Regions from separate parts of the Streptomyces sp. V1I1 genome, predicted to be linked through region 2. Evidence: predicted binding sites of a transcription regulator. Region 2 holds the regulator's gene; each other region holds the start of a gene.
What was found. Region 2 encodes HrcA, which represses chaperone genes, less so after heat shock. Its sites were predicted from a motif close to TTNGCACTCNGNNNNNCNGAGTGCNAA; they were not measured.

Region 1 (5,219 bases), 2.4 Mb from region 2:
TGCTACTTCGGCCGTCAGCGGGTCCCGGTCCACCGCAAGCACCCGGATCCCGGCCCGGGCGAGTGCGATCGCGTCGCCGCCGATCCCGCTGCACAGGTCCGCCACGCTGCGTACGCCGAGTCCCGCGAAGCGCCCGGCGCGGTACGAGGCGACGGCGCGGCGGGTCGCCTGCTCGACGCCGTTCGGCGTGAAGAACATCCGCCGCGCGTCCTCGGCCCCGAACTTCGCGACCGCCCGCTGTCGCAGCCGCGCCTGCCCCAGCGCCGCCGATACCAGCGCGGTCGGGTGCTCGCGGCGCAGCCGGGTGGCCGTGGCCAGCTCCTGCGCCGGGTCGTAGGCGTCCAGGGAGTCCAGCAGCGCCCGCCCCTCATCGGTGAGCAGTGCGGCGAAGGAGGCGAGGGGATCCAGGTCGTTCACCCGGCCCATTGTGGGCCAGGCGGGGGATGGTGCGCCCGCGGTGGCGGTGTCGGCCGGGCCGTACGGATCCGTGCTGACAGGATCCGGCGACATGCAGCTAGTAAGACAAAATGAGAAAAATCGTGCGCGGCGGAGCCGTGCAGTCCTGGCCGTGCTCCTCGTCGCCGCCCTCGGCTCCGCCTGTGCGGCCGAGCCCCCGCGACCTGCCGCCGGCGCGAACGCCGCCCGGGGCAAGGCGAAGCGGCCCGGCCCGGCCGGCGCGCTCTCCGCGTACGTGGAGAAGGTCAAGCGCACCCAGGCCGAACGCGCCGCCGCCGCCAAGAAGTGGGGCCTGGCCAACACCCCGCTCGCCGCGCCCCAGCCCCCCGCCACCAAACCGGAGATCACCACCCGCAAGGGCTTCGAGGTCGAGGACGGCGAGTCCTTGCCACCCGTCTTCACGACCGTGCCGGTCAAGGAGAAGATCGTCTTCCTGACGATCGACGACGGTTCGGAGAAGGACCCCGCCCTGCTCCAGATGATGAGCGAGCTCCAGATCCCGTACAGCGCCTTCCTCAGCGACTACGTGATCAACGACAACTACGGCTACTTCGAGCAGATGCAGGACCGCGGCGTCTCGCTGCACAACCACACCCTCAACCACCGCTATATGCCCGGCCTTTCGTACGCCGAGCAGGAGCACGAGATCTGCGACCAGCAGACCAAGCTCGAGGAGCGGTACGGCAAACGGCCCCGGCTCTTCCGCCCGCCGTACGGCAACTACAACAAGAAGACCCTGCGCGCCGCCCAGTCGTGCGGGGTGAAAGCCGTGCCCCTGTGGGCCGCCGAGGCGTTTCCCGATCACATGGAGTGGCGGGAGTGGGACCAGGATCTGCACCCCGGCGACATCATCCTCACCCACTTCCGCGGCAGCGATGACTGGGAGGGCACCATGCCCGACATGATCCGGCGGGTCATGAAGACGGTCACCGACAGGGGCTACGCCGTGGCAAAGCTGGAGGACTACGTATGACGCAGGCGCACCGGCTGCTGGCCGGACTGCTGGCGGCCGGTGCGCTTCTCACCACGGGGTGCGCACAGTCGGTGGACCCCCTCGAGCGGCTCGGGCGCAAGGCCGCGAAGCAGGTCACGCCGGGCGCAGGCGCGCCGGGCGCCGCCCACCTGCGGTGGGGGCTGGCCCGGCCGCTGGCCGCCGCGCCGAAGCCGCCCGCACGCCGGCTCTCGGCGCCGCCCGTGGTGCACCGGGTGCCCACCCGCGACAAGGTCGTCTTCCTCACCTTCGACGAGCGCGCGGCGCGCGATCAGCGGTTCGTACGGATGGCGGGCGAGCTGAAGTTGCCGGTCAGCGTGTTCCACACGGCCCGGCATCCGGACCTGCGCACGCTCTCGTACGAGGGACAGCGCGCCGAGATCTGCGGACACCATGAGGTCCGCCTCTTCCGCCCGCCGCACGGCGCGTACAACGAGGACACGCTGCGGGCGGCGGCCGACTGCGGGGTCCGCGCGGTGGTCCTGGGGCGGGAGTACGCGGACGGCGAACAGTTGCGGCCCGGCGAGATCGTGCGGGCGGATGCCCGAACGGCGGCACGGCTGCTGCGCCGTATCGAAGAGCAGGGATACGCGGTGGCGCGCCTGGAGGACTACGTCTGAGCCCTCGTGCCGCGGGGCGTGGGCCTGCGGAACCAATGGGTCGGGGGCGACGTTCTCCGTACCGGGATCAGCGCGGCGCGCGCCGTTGATTGGCACTCCGCTTGACCGAGTGCTAATCGCAGTCATAGTCTCGGGTCTGGCACTCCCCACTGGAGAGTGCCAACACAGCGACGGGCAGGTCCGGCACCCGCGACGACGGATCCACCTGGTCGCCACCTCAGACAGTTAGCCCCGTGAGATCTCCGAAGGGGGAGGTCGGATCGTGACGACCGCCAGCTCCAAGGTTGCCATCAAGCCGCTCGAGGACCGTATTGTGGTCCAGCCGCTCGACGCCGAGCAGACCACGGCCTCTGGCCTGGTCATCCCGGACACCGCGAAGGAGAAGCCCCAGGAGGGCGTCGTCCTCGCGGTGGGCCCGGGTCGCTTCGAGAACGGCGAGCGTCTGCCGCTCGACGTCAAGACCGGCGACGTCGTGCTGTACAGCAAGTACGGCGGCACCGAAGTCAAGTACAACGGCGAGGAGTACCTCGTCCTCTCGGCTCGCGACGTACTCGCGATCATCGAGAAGTAGGTCGGGGGTCTGGGGGTCGCCCCCAGAGGACTCCGCACCCGAAGTTGTTTGATCTGCGCCCCTGGCCCCCGCACTGATGTAGCCGGGAGGTCAGGGGCGCAGTTCGTTTGAGAGGACAGAGAAGCTCCCATGGCGAAGATCCTGAAGTTCGACGAGGACGCCCGTCGCGCCCTCGAGCGCGGCGTCAACAAGCTTGCCGACACGGTCAAGGTGACGATCGGCCCCCGCGGCCGCAACGTCGTCATCGACAAGAAGTTCGGCGCCCCCACCATCACCAACGACGGTGTCACGATCGCCCGTGAGGTCGAGCTCGACGACCCGTACGAGAAACCTCGGCGCCCAGCTGGTGAAGGAGGTGGCGACCAAGACCAACGACATCGCGGGTGACGGCACCACCACCGCCACCGTGCTGGCCCAGGCGCTGGTCCGCGAGGGCCTGCGCAACGTCGCAGCCGGCGCGTCCCCGGCCGCCCTGAAGAAGGGCATCGATGCCGCGGTCAAGGCCGTGTCCGAGGAACTCCTCGCGACCGCCCGCCCGATCGAGGACAAGGCCGACATCGCCGCCGTCGCCGCGCTCTCCGCGCAGGACCAGCAGGTCGGCCAGCTCATCGCCGAGGCGATGGACAAGGTCGGCAAGGACGGTGTCATCACCGTCGAGGAGTCCAACGCCTTCGGTCTGGAGCTCGACTTCACCGAGGGCATGGCCTTCGACAAGGGCTACCTGTCGCCGTACATGGTGAGCGACCAGGAGCGTATGGAGGCCGTCCTCGACGACCCGTACATCCTGATCCACCAGGGCAAGATCGCCTCCATCCAGGACCTGCTGCCGCTGCTGGAGAAGATCATCCAGGCGGGTGGCTCCAAGCCGCTGCTGATCATCGCCGAGGACGTCGAGGGCGAAGCCCTGTCGACCCTGGTCGTGAACAAGATCCGCGGCACCTTCAACGCGGTGGCCGTCAAGGCCCCCGGCTTCGGCGACCGCCGCAAGGCGATGCTCGGCGACATGGCCGCCCTCACGGGTGCCACCGTCATCGCCGAGGAGGTCGGCCTCAAGCTCGACCAGGCCGGTCTGGACGTGCTGGGCACCGCCCGCCGCGTGACCGTCTCCAAGGACGACACCGTCATCGTCGACGGTGGCGGCAACCACGAGGACGTCGTCGGCCGTATCAACCAGATCAAGGCCGAGATCGAGTCCACGGACTCCGACTGGGACCGCGAGAAGCTCCAGGAGCGCCTCGCGAAGCTGGCCGGCGGCGTGTGCGTGATCAAGGTCGGCGCCGCCACCGAGGTGGAGCTGAAGGAGAAGAAGCACCGTCTGGAGGACGCCATCTCCGCGACCCGCGCCGCGGTCGAGGAGGGCATCGTCTCCGGTGGTGGCTCCGCGCTCGTCCACGCCGCCAAGGTGCTCGAGGGCAACCTCGGCAAGGAGGGCGACGAGGCCACCGGTGTCGCGGTCGTCCGCCGCGCCGTCGTGGAGCCGCTGCGCTGGATCGCCGAGAACGCCGGCCTCGAGGGCTACGTCATCACCTCCAAGGTGGCGGAGCTGGACGCGGGCCAGGGCTTCAACGCCGCGACCGGCGAGTACGGCGACCTGGTGAAGGCCGGCGTCATCGACCCGGTCAAGGTCACGCGCTCCGCGCTGGAGAACGCCGCGTCCATCGCCTCGCTGCTGCTCACGACCGAGACCCTGGTCGTCGAGAAGCCGGCCGAGGAGGAGGCCGACGCGGGTCACGGCCACGGCCACGGTCACAGCCACTGACGTCGCACGACGTGTGAAGGCCCCCGTTCCCGCCGCTGGCGGGAACGGGGGCCTTCGGCATCCGGCCGGGCGCGCTGTTACTGACCCGTCACGCCGAGCTGCCGCATCAGGCGCAGGACGTCGAAGTGCCACCAGCCTTCCTGGATCTTGCCGTCCTTGAAGCGGAAGATCGTGGTGCCCGTCATGGTGCACTGCTTGCCGGTGGGCGCGATGCCCATGAACTCGCCCTGGTGGGTGCCGGTCCAGGTCCACAGCGTCACGACGTCGTCGCCCTCGCAGATCTGCCTGTCCAGGCTGAAGGTGAAGTCGAAGGCCGTGCGCCACGCGCTGACATCGCCGCGGATGACGTCGGACCCGATCGTGGTGTCTTCTTCCTTCATGATGTCGTGGTCGGCGTAGTCGGCCGCGAACACTTCGTCGATGGCGTCGAGGTTGCCCCCGGTGGCGATCTCGTGGAAGAACCGGCGAGAGGTTGCCTGGTTCAACTGTTCGTCGCGGACCACATCGAGGTCGGTGAAGGTGGGCATCCCGTCGCAGAGCGCCACCATCTCCTGGAAGATCCGGTCCGTCTCCGGCAGGTGGGAGTTCTTCATCGCCTCTTCGTACGACGGAAATTCGACGATCTCGACGAAATGCGACCCGTCGGCGCGGTCCTTGCCGACGAGGCTGTGGGTGGCGGTCCGCTTGCCTTGGGTCTGCGCGACCCACTGGTCCATGAGCCGGTCCATGTCGTCGAACCGCTCTGTCTTGCAGTCGATTATCTGTACGAATTTCATGGTGTCTCCCGGGCTGGGGTGGGATGCATCCATTTTAGTGGGATAT
Region 2 (5,219 bases):
ATGCCCACCGAGGACGGCTTCACCGCCTCCCACACGTCGATGTACGGGTGGCCCACCACCAGGGCGTGGTCGCTGGAGATCTCGGACGCGATGCGGGACTCCTTCGAGCCCGGGACCAGGTGGTCCACCAGTACCCCGAGGCGCGCGTCCGGGCCCGGGGCGAAGGCCGTGACGATCGCGGGGAGGTCGTCGATGCCCTCCAGGTACTCCACCACCACCCCCTCGATCCGCAGATCGTCACCCCACACCTTCTCGACGAGCTCGGCGTCGTGGCGGCCCTCCACGTAGATGCGCCCGGCGCGCGCGACCCGCGCGCGGGCGCCGGGGACCGCGAGGGAGCCCGAGGCCGTACGGACCGGGCGGGCCGCGGACGGCGACGTCGGGCGGACCAGGGTGACGACGCGGCCTTCCAGCAGGAAGCCCCGCGGGGCCAGCGGGAACACCCGGTGTTTGCCGAAGCGGTCCTCCAGGGTCACAGTCCCCGCCTCGCAGCGGATCACCGCGCCGCAGAAGCCCGTGCCGACCTCCTCCACGACCAGGTCCGGGTCGGCGGGGACCTCGGGAGCCGGCTGCTGCTTCTTCCAAGGTGGCGTCAGATCGGGGCTGTAGCTGCGCATTCGCCAGACGCTACGACACCCCGAACCGCGCCGCCAGCACGTCGCGTTGGACGCGTACGAACGCCGCGTCGACCACTGCCCCGTGCCCCGGCACGTACACCGCGTCCTCGCCGCCCAGGGACAGCAGCCGGTCCAGTGCAGCCGGCCAGCGGGACGGGATCGCGTCCGGGCCCGCCTGGGGTTCGCCCGACTCCTCCACCAGGTCGCCGCAGAACACCACCTCCGGGCTGCCCGGCACCAGGACGGCCAGATCGTGGCCCGAATGTCCTGGGCCCACATTCGCCAGCAGCACCTGGCGGCCGCCCAGCTCCAGCGTCCACTCCCCGCTCACCATGTGGTGCGGCACCACCAGCACGTCGACCGCCTGGGCCGCGTCGTCGACGGCTACCCCGTGGCGTACCGCCGAGCCCAGGATCTCGTCGCGCTCCCGCTTCATCAGATCGGCCACACCGACCGCGCCGTACACCTGCGCCCCCGCGAACGCCGCCGTCCCCAGCACATGGTCGAAGTGGGGGTGGCTCAGTGCGATATGCGTCACCCGGCGGCCGCCCAGCAGCGCCTGCGCCTGGGTGCGGAGCTCGGCGCCCTCGCGGAGCGTGGAGCCCGTGTCGTACATGAGGACACCGCTGTCACCGGCGATCAGACCCACAGTCGCGTCCCAGACCGGCATCCGTCGGCGGCCCACCCCGTCGGCCAGCCGCTCCCAGCCGAACTCTTCCCAACTGACGTCCATACCGGGACGCTATCGGCAACGACCAGGGATGTCGCACGGTAGCGTGGTCGGCCGCCCTTGCTAGGGGCGTACCCCACGGCCGTACACTGGCACGGTGAAAGGCTGGCACTCGTATGCATCGAGTGCCAAGCAGTCGCCAGGGACCACAGCTGGAGGTGTGCGCGGTGCTCAGTGAACGCAGACTCGAGGTGCTGCGCGCCATCGTCCAGGACTATGTCGGCACCGAGGAGCCCGTCGGCTCCAAGGCGCTCACCGAGCGTCATAAGCTCGGCGTCTCGCCGGCCACTGTCCGCAACGACATGGCGGTGCTGGAGGAGGAAGGGTTCATCGCCCAGCCGCACACCAGCGCCGGACGCATCCCGACGGACAAGGGCTACCGGCTCTTCGTCGACAAGCTGGCGGGCGTCAAGCCGCTGTCGTCGCCCGAGCGCCGCGCCATCCAGAACTTCCTGGACGGAGCCGTCGACCTCGACGACGTAGTGGGCCGTACGGTACGGCTGCTGGCGCAGCTGACCCGGCAGGTCGCCGTCGTCCAGTACCCCTCGCTGACCCGGTCCACCGTCCGGCACGTGGAGCTCCTCTCCCTCGCGCCCGCCCGGCTGATGCTGGTGCTGATCACGGACACCGGACGGGTCGAGCAGCGCATGATCGACTGCCCCGCGCCGTTCGGTGACACCTCGCTCGCGGACCTGCGGGCCCGGCTCAACAGCCGGGTCGTCGGGCGCCGCTTCGCGGATGTGCCGCAGCTGGTGCAGGATCTTCCCGATTCCTTCGAGGCGGAGGACCGCGGGACCGTCTCCACGGTGCTCTCGACCCTGCTCGAAACCCTGGTCGAGGAGACCGAGGAGCGTCTGGTGATCGGCGGCACCGCCAATCTGACGCGCTTCGGGCACGATTTCCCGCTGACGATCAGGCCGGTGCTGGAGGCGCTCGAGGAGCATGTGGTGCTCCTCAAGCTGCTCGGCGAGGCCAAGGAATCGGGCGGTATGGGCATGACCGTACGGATCGGTCATGAGAACGCCCATGAGGGCCTCAACTCCACGTCCGTGGTCGCGGTCGGCTACGGTTCGGGCGACGAGGCAGTTGCCAAACTCGGCGTGGTCGGACCGACCCGCATGGACTACCCCGGAACGATGGGAGCGGTACGCGCAGTGGCACGTTACGTCGGACAGATCCTGGCGGAGTCGTAAGTGGCCACGGACTACTACGCCGTACTCGGCGTGCGCCGCGACGCATCACAGGACGAGATCAAGAAGGCCTTCCGCCGCCTTGCGCGCGAACTCCACCCGGATGTGAATCCGGACCCGAAGACGCAGGAGCGCTTCAAGGAGATCAACGCCGCCTACGAGGTGCTGTCGGACCCGCAGAAGAAGCAGGTCTACGACCTCGGCGGAGACCCGCTTTCGCAGGCGGGCGGCGGAGGCGCGGGCGGCTTCGGAGCCGGTGGCTTCGGGAACTTCTCGGACATCATGGACGCGTTCTTCGGTACGGCGTCGCAGCGCGGGCCGAGGTCGCGTACGCGGCGCGGCCAGGACGCGATGATCCGGCTGGAGATCGACCTCAACGAGGCGGCCTTCGGTACGACCAAGGACATCCAGGTCGACACGGCGGTCGTCTGCACGACGTGCTCGGGTGAGGGCGCGGCGCCGGGCACCTCGGCGCAGACCTGCGACATGTGCCGCGGCCGCGGTGAGGTCTCGCAGGTGACGCGGTCCTTCCTGGGCCAGGTCATGACGTCGCGGCCGTGCCCGCAGTGCCAGGGCTTCGGCACGGTCGTGCCGACGCCGTGCCCGGAGTGCGCCGGCGACGGCCGTATCCGGTCCCGTCGCACGCTGACCGTGAAGATCCCGGCCGGCGTCGACAACGGCACGCGCATCCAGCTCGCCGGTGAGGGCGAGGTCGGCCCCGGCGGCGGCCCCGCGGGTGATCTGTACGTCGAGATCCACGAGCTGCCGCACGCGGTCTTCCAGCGGCGCGGCGACGATCTGCACTGCACGGTGACCATCCCGATGACGGCGGCGGCGCTGGGCACGAAGTGCCCGCTGGAGACGCTGGACGGCGTGGAGGACGTCGACATCCGCCCGGGTACGCAGTCGGGGCAGTCGATCCCGTTGCACGGGCGCGGCATCACACACCTGCGGGGCGGGGGCCGCGGCGACCTGATCGTGCACGTCGAGGTGATGACCCCGTCGAAGCTGGACGCGGATCAGGAGCGGCTGCTGCGGGACCTGGCGAAGCTGCGCGGGGAGGAGCGGCCGACGGGCCAGTTCCAGCCGGGCCAGCAGGGCCTGTTCTCCCGCCTGAAGGACGCGTTCAACGGCCGGTAAGCGGAGTCACCGGGTTCGCGGTTGCCGTTGGCCAGGGGGGTTGGTGGGAGTCAACCGGGTTCGCGGTCGCCGTGGGCCAGGGGGCGTTGGTGGTTGCTGTCGGTGGTGGGTTTCGCGGGCGGGCCCCAAGCTGTCCTCGAAGGGCGTACGGGTGCCTGGGGGCCAGCCCCCGGTTAACGAACAGAACGCCGGATTCGGTGGTGCGGGAGTGACATGGCACCATGCCTGCATGTCCTCCGCACTGGCCGATCTTTGCCGTTATCCGATCGTGCAGGCCCCCATGGCGGGCGGCGCATCCTGTCCGCAGCTCGCCGCCGCCGTGTCCGAAGCCGGTGGGCTCGGGTTCCTGGCTGCCGGGTACAAGACCGCGGACGGCATGTACCAGGAGGTCAAACAGGTCCGCGGGCTCACCGGGCAGCCCTTCGGCGTCAATCTCTTCATGCCGCAGCCCAACACCGCCGACCCCGCCGCCGTCGAGGTCTACCGGCATCAGCTCGCCGGTGAGGCCGCCTGGTACGAGACACCGCTCGGCGACCCCGACTCGGGGCGGGACGACGGGTACGAGGCCAAGCTCGCCATCCTCCTCGACGATCCGGTTCCCGTTGTCTCCTTCACCTTCGGCTGTCCGACCCGCGATGTGCTCGACTCCTTCGCCAAGGCCGGGACCTTCACCGTCGTCACCGTCACCACGCCCGAAGAGGCGCAGGCCGCGCAGTGGGCCGGGGCGGATGCCGTGTGTGTGCAGGGCGTCGAGGCCGGCGGACACCAGGGCACCCACCGGGACGACCCGGCGACCGACGGCTCCGGCATCGGGCTGCTCTCGCTCGTCGCGCTGGTCCGCGAGTCCGTGCAGCTGCCTGTCATCGCCGCGGGCGGCCTGATGCGCGGCGGTCAGATCGCCGGCGTGCTCGCGGCCGGCGCGGGCGCGGCGCAGCTCGGGACGGCGTTCCTGGTCTGCCCCGAGTCCGGCGCGAACGCGCTGCACAAGCAGGCCATGACCAACCCGCTGTTCGTACGCACCGAACTCACCCGCGCCTTCTCCGGGCGGCCCGCCCGCGGTCTCGTCAACCGCTTCATGCGCGAGCACGGCCCGTACGCCCCCGCCGCCTACCCCCAGGTGCACCATCTGACGAGCCCTCTGCGCAAGGCCGCCGCCAAGGCGGGCGACCCCCAGGGCATGGCGCTCTGGGCCGGGCAGGGCCACAAGATGGCGCGCGACCTGCCCGCAGGCCGGCTTGTCGACGTCCTCGTCGCCGAACTGGACTCCGCGCGCGCGGCGCTGGCCCTGGGCCGTTCCTGATGACCGCGCCCGTATTCGTCGTCGACTCCCTGGAGGGCGTGGGGCCGGGTGCGGTCCTGACCCTGGACGGGCCCGAGGGGCGGCACGCCGTCTCCGTACGCAGACTGCAGTCCGGCGAGGACATCGTGCTCACGGACGGCCGCGGACGCGGTGCGGCGGGCGTCGTCCTGCGGACCGAGGGCAAGGACCGGCTGATCGTCGAGCCGTTCGAATTCCCTACGGAGCCCGAGCCGACGCCCCGT
Region 3 (5,219 bases), 1.2 Mb from region 2:
TCCTCACCGAGCGCGGCATGGGCCTCGCGGTCGTCGGCGGGCTCTTCGCCGTGCACTCCCTCACCGTCTCAGCCCTCGAACTGCCCACCGGCGGCCTGTCCGACGTCATCGGCCGCCGCACCGTGCTCGCCGCGGCGGGCGTGCTCAACCTGGTCGCCCTCGTCCTCCTGGCCCTGGGCACCACCGTCTGGGCGCTCGCCGTCGCCATGGCCCTGATGGGCTCCGGCCGCGCCCTGTCGAGCGGACCCGCCGAGGCCTGGTACGTCGACACCGTGCAGGCCCACTCCGGCCCCGGCGCAGAACTGCGCACGGGGCTGGCCCGCGGCGGCACCGCCTCCGCGGCCGCGCTCGCCGTCGGCACCCTGCTCGGCGGCGGTCTGCCCCTGCTGCTCGGCCTCGGCCCGGACCTGGGCGCACGGCTGACCACCGCCACCTCCGGACTGGTGCTGCCGCTCTCCGTGCCCGCGCTGCTCGGCGCGGGCGTCGGACTGGTCTTCGTGGCGTACGTGTTGACCGCCCTGCCCGAGCCGCCCCGGCCGCGGCCCACCTTGCGCGATGTGCTGCGCGGCGTACCGGCCACCGCGCTTGACGGACTGCGCCTGGGCGCGCGGGACTTCCTGATCCGCCGAGTGCTGCTGACGGCCGGCGCGACGGGCTCGGCCCTGGCCACCATCGAACTGCTCACGCCAGGACGCGCCGCCGACCTGACCGGCACCCCCGAGTCGGGCGCGGTGCTCTTCGCCTCGCTCGCCTGCGCCGGATTTGTCTGCACCGCTCTCGGCAACCACTGCGCACCACTGACCGCACGGCTGACGGGCAGCGGCGAACGCGCCGTCATGGCGGGCATCGGGCTGAGCGCGACGGGCCTGCTGCTGCTCGGCCTGACCGTCCTGTGGAACGGCCCGGCCGCCCTCACCCTCGCGGCCACCGGCTACGCCCTGGTCTACTTCGGACTCGGCGCGGCGGGCCCGAACAAGAACGACCTGCTGCACCGCCGCGTCGACAGCACAGGCCGGGCCACCGCCCTGTCCGTACAGTCCCTCGCCCTGCAATCGTCCGGCGCCCTGGCGGGCCTGGTCGCCGGTGCCCTGCCGGCCGGGCCCCTGCCCTGGCTGCCCGGCGCCGCACTTCTGCTGGCGGGTGCCCTGCTGTGGGTCCGCCGCTCCGGGCAAAAGCCCGAGGGCGGCACCCCCCTGGGAGTGGGGGTACCGCCCTCGGTCCGTACAGCGTGAACTGCCGATCCGCGCAGGATCAGAAGTCCATGTCACCGCCCGGCATGCCGCCCGGAGCGGCCGCAGAGGCCTTCTCCGGCTTGTCGGCGATGACGGCCTCGGTGGTCAGGAACAGCGCTGCGATCGACGCGGCGTTCTGCAGCGCGGAACGCGTAACCTTCGCCGGGTCGATGATGCCCTCGGCGATCATGTCGACGTACTCGCCGGTCGCGGCGTTCAGACCGTGACCGATGGGCAGGTTGCGCACCTTCTCGACGATGACGCCGCCCTCGAGACCACCGTTGACGGCGATCTGCTTCAGCGGGGCCTCCAGCGCGAGCCTCACGGCGTTGGCGCCGGTCGCCTCGTCACCCTCGAGCTCGAGCTTCTCGAAGACCGAGGAAGCCTGGATGAGAGCCACGCCACCACCGGCGACGATGCCCTCCTCGACGGCGGCCTTGGCGTTGCGCACCGCGTCCTCGATGCGGTGCTTGCGCTCCTTGAGCTCGACCTCGGTCGCGGCGCCGGCCTTGATGACGGCCACGCCGCCGGCCAGCTTCGCGAGGCGCTCCTGGAGCTTCTCGCGGTCGTAGTCCGAGTCGCTGTTCTCGATCTCGGCACGGATCTGGTTCACGCGACCGGCAACCTGGTCGCTCTCACCGGCACCGTCGACGATCGTGGTCTCGTCCTTGGTGATGACGACCTTGCGGGCGCGGCCCAGCAGGTCCAGGCCGGCGTTCTCGAGCTTGAGGCCGACCTCCTCGGAGATGACCGTGCCGCCGGTGAGGATGGCGATGTCGTTCAGCATCGCCTTGCGGCGGTCGCCGAAGCCCGGAGCCTTGACGGCAACGGACTTGAAGGTGCCGCGGATCTTGTTGACGACCAGGGTCGACAGGGCCTCGCCCTCGACGTCCTCGGCGATGATCAGCAGCGGCTTGCCCGACTGCATGACCTTCTCCAGCAGCGGAAGGAGGTCCTTCACGTTGCTGACCTTGGAGTTGACGATCAGGATGTACGGGTCGTCGAGCGACGCCTCCATACGCTCCATGTCAGTGGCGAAGTACGCCGAGATGTAGCCCTTGTCGAAGCGCATACCCTCGGTGAGCTCCAGCTCCAGACCGAAGGTCTGGGACTCCTCGACGGTGATGACGCCTTCCTTGCCGACCTTGTCCATGGCCTCGGCGATGAGCTCGCCGATCTGGGTGTCGGCAGCGGAGATGGAGGCCGTCGAAGCGATCTGCTCCTTGGTCTCCACGTCCTTGGCCTGCTCGAGCAGGGCGCCGGAGACGGCCTCGACGGCCTTCTCGATGCCGCGCTTGAGGGCCATCGGGTTGGCGCCGGCCGCCACGTTGCGCAGGCCCTCGCGGACGAGTGCCTGGGCGAGGACGGTCGCGGTGGTCGTACCGTCACCGGCGACGTCGTCCGTCTTCTTGGCGACTTCCTTGACCAGCTCGGCGCCGATCTTCTCGTACGGGTCCTCGAGCTCGATCTCCTTGGCGATGGAAACACCATCGTTGGTGATCGTGGGGGCGCCCCACTTCTTCTCGAGGACGACGTTCCGGCCCTTGGGGCCAAGGGTGACCTTGACGGCGTCGGCGAGCTGGTTCATCCCGCGCTCGAGACCGCGCCGTGCCTCCTCGTCGAACGCGATGATCTTGGCCATGTGAAGTGGTCCTCCCGGACTGGGGTGGATTCTCCGGACCGCGCTGGCGCCCGCGACGGACGGCCTGCAAGCCCTGTGGTTCCTTGCCCCACCTGGCCTGCGGACCTCACCGACACGGTCCTCGTTGTCACTCTCACTGTCAGAGTGCTAACGCAATGATTAGCACTCGACCCCCGAGAGTGCAAGCGGCTTCGAAGAAGCCTCGACGAGGGGTAGTGGTCGGTGGGGGCACCTCCCAGCGGTAGTTGGGGGGAGGGAGGGCGCAGCGGCTTCGAAGAAGCCTCGACGCGAGGGCGCAGACGCACGAGGGGCCCGCATCCCTCGTGGGATGCGGGCCCCTCGGCGTGAGTGCGTCGGTGGCCGATCGCGCCGAGATCAGACGGCGAGCTTGACCATGTCCGCCTGCGGACCCTTCTGGCCCTGCGAGATCTCGAATTCAACTCGCTGACCCTCTTCAAGGGTGCGGTACCCGTCCATCTGGATCGCGCTGTAGTGGACGAAAACATCCGCACCACCGTCGACCGCGATGAAGCCGTACCCCTTCTCCGCGTTGAACCACTTGACGGTGCCCTGAGCCATGCCTAACTCCCCTATTACTGGCCCTTGCGCAGGACCGCACTTCGCGGACCCGGGTCAGACCTCCACCCCTTGGGTGTGCGCCGGAACGCGTCGACCGCGGCTGAATGTATCTGTCCAACTGCCGTCTGCAACAGGTCAATCGGACGAGAAATCTGCGCAAGCCCGAACGGATAATTCATGTGAATTCTGTGAATTCCGGGGCAAGTCGGGCCCGACAAAAGGCGCCTACGCGACAATTCGATCGACCACTTTGGCTGACTCTTGTCGCGCGGCGACGCATTCTCATATGCGTCCGGCACGAGCAGCGGAGGGGGCTTCCCAAAGCCTACCGCGCTCAACCCTATGGAATTGCCCCCTCCGCTTCTCTTGCGGAGGGGGCAATACCGGTAACTCTGCGAAGTCAGCAGCCGCCGGCGACAGCCGGAATGATCGAGACGCCCGCACCGTCCGGTGTCGCGGTCTCCAGACCCTGCTCGAAACGGACGTCGTCGTCGTTCACGTACACGTTGACGAAGCGACGCAGCTTGCCCTGGTCGTCCAGGACACGCGCGGCGATGCCGGTGTGGTTCTTCTCCAGGTCGGCGATCACCTCGGAGAGGGTCGCGCCCTGAGCCGAAACCTCGGCCTGGCCGCCCGTATACGTACGGAGAATGGTGGGGATGCGGACGTTGACGCTCATGCTGCGTGCCTTCCTTGAGTCTCGGGTGGTCGGTCAGCCTGCCAGGCCGGCGTCGCGGAACGCGTCCAGGCTCGGGCGGATCGTCGCGGTCGGACCGGTCGTCGGCGCCACCGCGTCCAGCGTCTTGAGGCCGTCACCGGTGTTGAGGACGACGGTGGTGAGCGCCGGGTCGAGCACACCCTGTTCGATCAGCTTCTTCGTGACACCCACGGTCACGCCACCCGCCGTCTCCGCGAAGATGCCTTCCGTACGGGCGAGCAGCTTGATGGCGTCGACGATCTGATCGTCGTTGACGTCCTCGACCGCCCCGCCGGTGCGGCGCGCGATGTCCAGCACGTACGGGCCGTCCGCCGGGTTGCCGATCGCCAGCGACTTGGCGATGGTGTTCGGCTTCTGCGGGCGTACGACGTCGTGCCCGGCCTTGAAGGCCGTCGACACCGGCGAGCAGCCCTCCGCCTGGGCGCCGAAGATCTTGTACGGCTTGTCCTCGACCAGACCGAGCTTGATCAGCTCCTGCAGCCCCTTGTCGATCTTCGTGAGCTGCGAGCCCGAGGCGATCGGAACCACGATCTGGTCGGGCAGCCGCCAGCCGAGCTGCTCGCAGATCTCGTACGCCAGCGTCTTGGAGCCCTCGCCGTAGTACGGGCGGAGGTTGACGTTGACGAAGCCCCAGCCCTCGCCCAGCGGGTCGCCGATGAGCTCGGAGCAGAAGCGGTTTACGTCGTCGTAGTTGCCCTCGATGCCGACCAGCTCGCCGCCGTACACCGCGGCCATGACGACCTTGCCCTGCTCCAGGTCGTGCGGGATGAACACGCAGGAACGGAAGCCGGCCCGCGCGGCGGCGGCGCCGACCGCGCCCGCCAGGTTGCCGGTGGACGAGCAGGACAGGGTGGTGAAGCCGAAGGCACGCGCGGCCTCGACGGCGATGGCGACGACACGGTCCTTGAAGGAGTGCGTCGGGTTGCCGGAGTCGTCCTTGATGTACAGGCCGCCGGTGACGCCCAGCTCACGGGCGAGGTTGTCGGCCTTGACGAGCTTGGTGAAGCCGGGGTTGATGTTCGGCTTGTCGGCCACGTCGGCGGGGACG

Region 1: groES (co-chaperone GroES) is a predicted target of HrcA. The motif match lies at 2,157-2,183, and genes of this name have one in related genera.
Region 3: groL (chaperonin GroEL) is a predicted target of HrcA. The motif match lies at 2,999-3,025, and genes of this name have one in related genera.

The regions. Positions count from the first base shown of each region.
Region 1 covers NZ_JAUSZH010000001.1:3,287,261-3,292,479, reverse strand. Annotated here, with positions in the region: gene QFZ67_RS15230 (methyltransferase domain-containing protein) at 1-426, opposite strand, end outside; gene QFZ67_RS15225 (polysaccharide deacetylase family protein) at 509-1,429, shown strand; gene QFZ67_RS15220 (polysaccharide deacetylase family protein) at 1,426-2,067, shown strand; gene groES (co-chaperone GroES) at 2,330-2,638, shown strand; partial or broken gene groL (chaperonin GroEL) at 2,768-4,397, shown strand; gene QFZ67_RS15205 (ester cyclase) at 4,475-5,173, opposite strand.
Region 2 covers NZ_JAUSZH010000001.1:5,691,718-5,696,936, forward strand. Annotated here, with positions in the region: gene QFZ67_RS26625 (DUF3097 domain-containing protein) at 1-617, opposite strand, end outside; gene QFZ67_RS26630 (MBL fold metallo-hydrolase) at 628-1,350, opposite strand; gene hrcA (heat-inducible transcriptional repressor HrcA) at 1,515-2,540, shown strand; gene dnaJ (molecular chaperone DnaJ) at 2,541-3,677, shown strand; gene QFZ67_RS26645 (nitronate monooxygenase) at 3,907-4,977, shown strand; gene QFZ67_RS26650 (16S rRNA (uracil(1498)-N(3))-methyltransferase) at 4,977-5,219, shown strand, end outside.
Region 3 covers NZ_JAUSZH010000001.1:4,507,465-4,512,683, reverse strand. Annotated here, with positions in the region: gene QFZ67_RS21340 (MFS transporter) at 1-1,232, shown strand, start outside; gene groL (chaperonin GroEL) at 1,252-2,874, opposite strand; gene QFZ67_RS21330 (cold-shock protein) at 3,250-3,453, opposite strand; gene QFZ67_RS21325 (MoaD/ThiS family protein) at 3,854-4,132, opposite strand; gene thrC (threonine synthase) at 4,166-5,219, opposite strand, start outside.